2 regions of the Roseibium sp. SCP15 genome follow, and region 1 is predicted to be linked to the other one. Evidence: riboswitches for the same ligand, from Rfam matches in the RefSeq annotation. Region 1 holds a riboswitch; the other holds the start of a gene.
What was found. Region 1 has a riboswitch for thiamine pyrophosphate ahead of thiO (glycine oxidase ThiO). Riboswitches for the same ligand answer to the same signal wherever they lie in the genome.

Region 1 (3,694 bases):
GGCGTTCCCGCTCCGAGTGAACAATACCTTTGCCTGCGCTCATCCAGTTCAGCGCACCTGGCGAGATTGCGATTTCCGTTCCAAGACTGTCCCGGTGATACATTTCGCCCTCAAACAGATAAGTCACCGTTGCGAGGCCGATGTGAGGATGTGGCCGAACATCGACACCTCCACCAACAAGAAGCTCCGCTGGTCCCATCTGATCGAAGAAGATGAACGGGCCGATCATGCGCCGTCGCGGTGACGGCAGAGCGCGGCGGACATGGAAACCGCCCAGGTCCGATGTCCGGGGAACGATGATCGTATCAATCGGATCGCAACTTGCAGCATTGCCCGGGATAGGGTCAGGGGTGTTCAGCCAGCTCATCTGCCTCTCCTTGCAGTCAAAAGCGCGTCTTCCGGATAGATAGGGTCGCAGGTTCGTAAGTGTCCATTGAACAGTCTGTTTCCATCTTTTCTTTCAATCAGAAGGGCGTATAACTGCGGGCCCTCAATCGCCAAAAGGTGTTTCATGAAACGCGTGATGATCGTCGGTGGCCCCGGCTCGGGCAAAAGCACGCTTGCGCACCAGCTTGGTGAGCGGACGGGCTTGCCTGTCTACAACATGGACCACATTCACTGGCTGCCGGGTTGGGTGGAAAGACCGAGACAGGAAAAGGATTCACTTACGCATCAGGTTCACATGAAGAGCGATTGGATCTTCGAAGGTGGCCATTCGAGCACTTACGCTGAAAGGGTTGACCGGGCGGACACCTTCATCTGGTTGGATGTGCCGGTCTGGTTGCGGATTTTTCGAGTTCTCAAACGCTCAATTCAATACTACGGCCAGAACCGACCCGATCTACCAGAAGGGTGTCCGGAGCGTTTCAACGGCCAAACCGTTGAGTTCGTTCATTTTATTTGGCGCACCCGGCACAGCGCACGTGCCAAGCTGCTGCGGATCTACACAGCTCCTCCGCCGCATTTGACTGTTCTGAAGTTTTCCAGTCTCAAGGAGACACGTGCTTTTCTGGATGGCTTGACGACGGAAACCTGAACACAGGGACCGGACACACGCTGAGATACCTTGACAGAAGGCGCATCCCACCGGCACAAACAGGGCTCACCCGGGGTGTCCCGTCATGGGGCTGAGATGCTGCAGGGTGCGGTTATACGCACAGCGCAGGGACCCGAAGAACCTGATCCAGGTCATGCTGGCGAAGGGATGGTGGCCCTGATGAAGCGCGAGGACCGACTGGCCGGCGCATATCGTCAAGCGCATCCCCGACAGCCTGATGTACAAGAATGCAAGGCCCTTCGCCGGTCTTGCTGGAGTGAAACGTCGTGCAAGGTGTCTCAGACGCAGGTGCGAGGATATGAGGGTCCTGATCCGAGGGGCAGGAGTTGCCGGCCTGTCGCTGGCATTCGAACTTCGCAAACGGGGTGCCGAAGTCACCTTGTTTGAGGTCGGGGAAAACTTGTCCGGCAGCGCTTCCTGGCTCGCAGGCGGCATGCTGGCGCCGTGGTGCGAGCGTGAAAATGCCGAGGAAGACGTTCTCGTTTACGGAAAAAGCTCGGTCGACTGGTGGGCGAATGCGTTGCCTGGCACGGTTTCACATCACGGAACGCTGGTGGTTGCCCCACCTCGTGACACCGCGGAACTCAATCGCTTTGCAGGGCGAACAGGTGGCTATGAGTGGCTGGACGGGGGTGGGATAACCGCACTTGAGCCTGACCTTGAGAGGAGATTTTCCAAAGGTCTGTTCTTCCCGAAAGAAGCTCACCTTGATCCACGCAGGGCTCTGGTCGAGCTTGAAGAAACAGTTTCCAGATTGGGCGTCAGAACAATATTCGGGTCAGAAGAGCCAAGTGTGGACGCGGACTTTGTCGCCAACTGCATTGGGATGGCGTCAAAGGAAAAGAACCTCAGGGCGGTACGCGGAGAAATGCTGATCCTGCACGCGCCCGAGGTCACGTTGTCCAGGCCGGTTCGAATGCTCCATCCACGCATCCCGGTCTATGTCGTCCCCCGGGAAAATAATCACTTCATGGTCGGGGCGACAATGATCGAGAGCGCCGACGACGGCCCGGTCAGCGTTCGCTCCACCATGGAGCTGCTGAACGCTGCCTACAGCCTTCATCCTGCTTTCGCTGAAGCCAAGATCATTGAGACAGGCGTTGGCGTTCGCCCGGCGTATGCCGATAATCTGCCGCGCATCAGCTTTGACGGCCGGGTTCTGAGCCTGAATGGCTTCTACCGGCACGGTTTCCTGCTGGCGCCACACTTTGCGGCGCAGGCAGCCGAAACCCTGTTCCAATCCTCCAAGGAGATAACCCTTGAAACTCATCATTAATGGCGAAGAGCAGGAGGTGACCAGTTCGACCCTCTCGGGGCTTCTGGATGAACTGGCCTACGAACACGATTTTCTCGCAACTGCACGCAACAGCGAGCTAGTTTCGGCTGAAGAGCGTGCCGGCTGCGAGCTTCTTGAAGGGGATCGGATCGAGATCCTGTCTCCCATGCAGGGAGGGTGAGGGCCATGCTTGAATTTTACGGCGAAGAGATTTCTTCCCGCTTGCTTCTGGGAACAGCGCAATATCCGTCTCCGAAGATCCTGTCAGATGCCGCAAAGCGATCTGGTGCTGAAATACTGACTGTCTCCCTTCGCCGCGAAGCTGCGGGAACCGGTGCTGGCGGCAAGTTCTGGGATCTGATCCGCGAGCTGAATGTGCGCGTGCTTCCCAACACTGCCGGGTGTCATTCTGTAAAAGAGGCCGTGACCACAGCAAAGATGGCACGGGAGCTGTTCGGAACAGATTGGATCAAACTGGAGGTAATTGGCCACCATGACAGCTTGCAACCGGATGTATTTGGTTTGGTGGAGGCTGCAGGAATTCTAAGCGAAGACGGTTTCAAGGTTTTTCCTTACACCACGGATGACATCGTTGTCGGTGAAAGGCTGCTGGAAGCAGGATGCCAGGTGTTGATGCCCTGGTGTGCACCGATCGGGTCTGCACGCGGGCCAGTCAATCCGGATGCACTTAGAGCCTATCGAGCTCATTTCCCAGGCATTCCGCTTGTTGTTGATGCAGGCCTTGGTCGCCCGTCTCACGCTGCCCAGGTCATGGAATTCGGATTTGATGCGGCTCTCTTGAATACAGCCGTCGCAAAGGCCGGTGATCCTGTTGCCATGGCGGAAGCTTTTTCAAAGGCGGTCGAGGCGGGGTATCAGGCCTTCGAAGCACAGCCACTGGAGCCGCGTGACATGGCCGTTCCCTCAACTCCCGTAATTGGCATGGCAGTATTTGAATGAAACTCGACCCGTTTTATCTGATCGTGGATAGTTCCGAGTGGATCGGTCGGCTGATCCCACTTGGCGTCAAGTTGGTGCAATTGCGCATCAAGGACAAACCGGAAGCGTTGCTCCGTAAGGAAATCGCAGCATCAAAGACAATCTGCCAAGAGCACGGTTGCCAATTGATCATCAACGATTACTGGCAGCTCGCCATTGATGAGGGCTGCGACTTTGTCCATCTCGGCCAGGAAGATCTGGCGGAGGCTGACGTTGGCGCCATCAGAAACGCGGGGATGCGCCTGGGTGTTTCAACACATGACGGCGAAGAACTGGATACAGCGCTCTCAGTTGACCCGGACTACGTGGCGCTGGGCCCGGTTTATCCGACCATTTTGAAGAAGATGAAATGGGCGCCGCAG
Region 2 (3,694 bases), on a different contig from region 1:
CGCTGATAGCGTCCTGTGTCGAGAGCTGAAGGCCGCTTTGCAAAGCGTGGCAGCGTGTCAGCCCATGCCCGTTTGTTCAGTTCGTCATTCAGGTTCGGATAGGCTTCGATAAAGGCATTCCAGGCCTCTTCCGGATGATTGGTCAGGAAAATGGTTGCAGCTTCTATGGCAGCCATGAATTTCACGAACCGTGGATCTTCGGCCTTGTCCTTGTTCACGACGTAAATAAGCTCATCGAAAATCGGCACGCCGTTTTCTTCCGGGTAGAACGCCTTGCCTTCCTTGCCTTCAATTTCGATCTGGGTCAGTTCGAAGTTGCGATAGGCACCGATCACCGCATCCACCTGACCGGACATCAGAGAAGGCGAGAGCGCGAAGTTGACGTTGATCAGTTCCACATCATCCATGGTCAGACCGACCGAGCGCAGCATCTGTCCAAGCATCGCATCTTCAAAGCCGGAGACGGAAAATCCGACCGTCTTGCCCTTGAGATCTTTCAACTCCTTGATCGGTCCGTCTTTCAACACGATGAGCGAATTGAGCGGCGTTTCCACCAGGGTACCGATCCGCGTGACCGGCAGCCCTTCTTCGATATGGGCGTGAAGCGTCGGTTGATAGGAAATCGCGATATCACCCTGACCGGCGGCCACGAGCTTGGGAGGCATTGCAGGATCGGCAGGTTCAATCAGTTCAACTTCCAGTCCCTCAGCTTCGAAAAAGCCCATGGTCTGTGCCGTGATGACGGGAGCATGATCAGGGTTGGTGAACCAGTCCAACAGAACCGTCAGTTTTTCCGCAGCCTGAGCCGGTGCACTGGCCAGCAGGCCTGCGGCAACAGTCAGGGACAGGAGTGTCTTTTTCATTCAATCCTCCAGAGTTCGGCGGTCAGTCTTCGACCTGCCAGGGAACAAGAATTCGGGTGAAGTATTCGACGGCGTAACGCATCGCCAGCACCATCAGGGCCAGCAGAATGACCGCTGCAAAAAGCAGGTCGGCGTTCCCGCGGGCATTGGCTTGAAGCATGATGAAGGCAAGCCCGCCTTTCGCTCCCGCCCACTCGCCGACCACCGCCCCGATGGGCGCGAAAACAGCGGCGACGCGGAGGCCGGAAGCAAATGCGGGCAAGGCCGCCGGCAGCCGGAACAGAAGCAACTCGCGATAACGCGGCACCCGATAAAGGCGGGCAAGGTCCGCCAGACCGGTATCAAGGCGTCGCAGGCCGTCATAGACGGTGGAGGTCACCGTGAAGAAGATCACCAGGATCGCCATGACGATCTTGGAAGACATTCCGAAACCCATCCACAGCACCAGAATCGGCGCAATGGCGAAAACCGGCAGAGCCTGAGTGACAAGGATGGTTGGCATCACCAAGCGCCCCGCAAGAGGAAACAGCCAGATGGAGATCGCAAGCAATGCGCCGCTCAAAACACCAAGAGCGAATCCCAGCACGGTCTCAAGCGCGGTGATACTGGCATGATGCAGGAGAAACCCGGCATGCTCAGGAAACGCTTGCAAGACCACGATAGGGCTCGGAAGCATGAAGGATGGCGGCTCCAATACGGCGACCAACAGTGCCCAGACACCGAGCACCGAGATCGCGCCAAGCAGGAACTTGCCCAAAATAGAAAGAAATGCCGTCACCACATCACTCCGTTCTGAATCGGAGCTGTGGGAGCAGTCAGATGGGCAGACAGGTACCGCAAATACAGGAACTGCTGCCGCAAAAGGCAAACAAGCATAGGATCTCCCGTCTTCGGACGTGCCGAAAATGACAATGGAGATCCGGGAATTGGCTAAGGATTCCGTCCCTTCGCCGGCATGACCCGGATCAGGTTCTAAGGGTTCGGCTCAACGCCATCTCAGCTCCGGAAACCGGAACACCCCTCGGACCGAGGCGGAACATGCCTTGCCTGAACGAAAAAGGCAAGTTGAGTTTTGCAGGACTGTCCTGCGACAAGCGAAGATCTGGACTTAGCCGGCCTGCCAGGCGGAAATCGCCTGTTCGACTGCGGCCGCACCCGCACTTCCCTTTTCAAGGGTCAGAATTCCGCGCTTGCCGTTTTCATAGAGCATAGGAATATCGATCCAGCCACGCTCACGCAGCAGCGCAAGATTGCGTTCCTGTTCGTTCGGCAGACTGGAAAGCGCGATCCAGAAGAAGCCCGGCGAGACCTTGACCGAAGCACCGATCAGGGCGTCTCCGCGCGCCTCCTCTGTCGGCTTCATGACAAGGCCGGGGACATTCACAACGTCACCTGCGGCAAAGCTATCTGGAAACTCGTATTTGATTTCGACAAGATGGCTTGCAGGCAGAGACGTGTCGTCGTTCGGCTTGATACGGATATCAACCTTCACGTCTCTTTCAGGAATTTCGATCGACGCATTCAGGACGGCCTGCGATTTGCCGTCGAGGTTGGTCTCTTCCTCGATGCTCCAGACAACGGCGCCCTGGGCAGCAGTACCAGCCCCCCCGGCTTCTTCACCTTCCTCATAAAGGATGGAACGCTGCACACTGCTGTCGGTATCAGCTGCCGGAGTGCCTGGCGACGTTTCTTCCGGCGCGATCGCAGCAAGGTTTCCTTCAGGCACAGCCGACGGCGCTTCAACTCCTGCGTCAGGTGTTGCGGCGTCTGATCCAGTGTCGGCACCTGAAACAATCGAAGGCTGAGTTGGCTCGGACTGAGATGGCTCGGGCTGCTGAGCCTGCGGATTGATTGTCGTGGTCGTTACTGTGCGTGCATCGGGTGCAATCAGATCATCGTCATCCAGCAGCCGATCGGTGTTTTTCGCTGGATCGTCAGCCGTCTCACTCGTTTCGGCCGGAGTTTCATCTGCAGCCGGAGGAGTTGTCGAGGCTATTGCTGTTTCTTCTGGTTCCGATTGCGTCTGCGGCTGAACAACGGCTTGTTGATCGTCTGACGACAAGAAGAAATAGGCCCCACCACCAACAACCAGAAGCGCAATCACGGCAGCGATGGCAATCGGCAGCGTTTTGTTAGAAGAAGATTTTTCCCGCAGCGCATCAGACGCGCTCGGCCTTTGACGTTTGGACCGCGCAGGCTTTTCAATCGGCGTTTCACTAGCCTTGGGCGTCGCGAATTCAGCAGCAGCTTCGGGCTTGGTAGATGTATCAGTTACCGGAGCAGGCTCGAAGATCCCATCGTCATCGGCGGACTGCGGCTCGAAGGCGGGCTCCTGCCGCGCCGGCGCATCATCCACCGGAGCACTGTCGGACGCCGGTTCAACCGCATCTTTTGCGTTCTGAACAGCCATATTCGCAGCTGTTCCAAGGGTTTCTGCCTCTGAAAGCGTTTCCTTGAGCGGTGAAGGTACACTTTCCTCTTCTGCGGGGACTTCTTCCTGGGCGGGAGCAGCTTCCTGAGCCTGGACAGGTTCTTCCTGAGGCTCTTCCGGCTGTTCCTCTGGCTCGGTTTCAGTGGCCTCAGTCTCAGAAGGATGCGGAGCCGGTGTTTCCACGGCTGGCGCAGCAGGACTTAAGCCAAGGCTTTCCCGCGCTGCCTCTGCCTCGACTTTTCTGATTGCCTCTTCCAACCGCAGCTGTTCCGCCGTGATCTCCGAGGGCGACAGCGGCGGCTCATAGGCTTTGAGCTGATTAACAATGGCGTTTCGTGCCCGGCTGTACACGCTTCTGCGGGCAGCACCGTTGCTTTCGGGCAAGGACGCGATCGTTTTC

Region 2: another riboswitch for thiamine pyrophosphate. It lies ahead of ABLO27_RS21015 (ABC transporter permease); the one in region 1 lies ahead of thiO (glycine oxidase ThiO).

The regions. Positions count from the first base shown of each region.
Region 1 is NZ_JBDZYI010000001.1:744,965-748,658, forward strand. It holds gene ABLO27_RS03405 (pirin family protein) at 1-367, opposite strand, end outside; gene ABLO27_RS03410 (DNA topology modulation protein FlaR) at 512-1,036, shown strand; TPP riboswitch at 1,098-1,223, shown strand; gene thiO (glycine oxidase ThiO) at 1,356-2,333, shown strand; gene thiS (sulfur carrier protein ThiS) at 2,317-2,514, shown strand; gene ABLO27_RS03425 (thiazole synthase) at 2,520-3,293, shown strand; gene ABLO27_RS03430 (thiamine phosphate synthase) at 3,290-3,694, shown strand, end outside.
Region 2 is NZ_JBDZYI010000004.1:240,923-244,616, reverse strand. It holds gene ABLO27_RS21020 (ABC transporter substrate-binding protein) at 1-863, opposite strand, end outside; gene ABLO27_RS21015 (ABC transporter permease) at 886-1,641, opposite strand; TPP riboswitch at 1,789-1,895, opposite strand; gene ABLO27_RS21010 (hypothetical protein) at 1,972-3,694, opposite strand, start outside.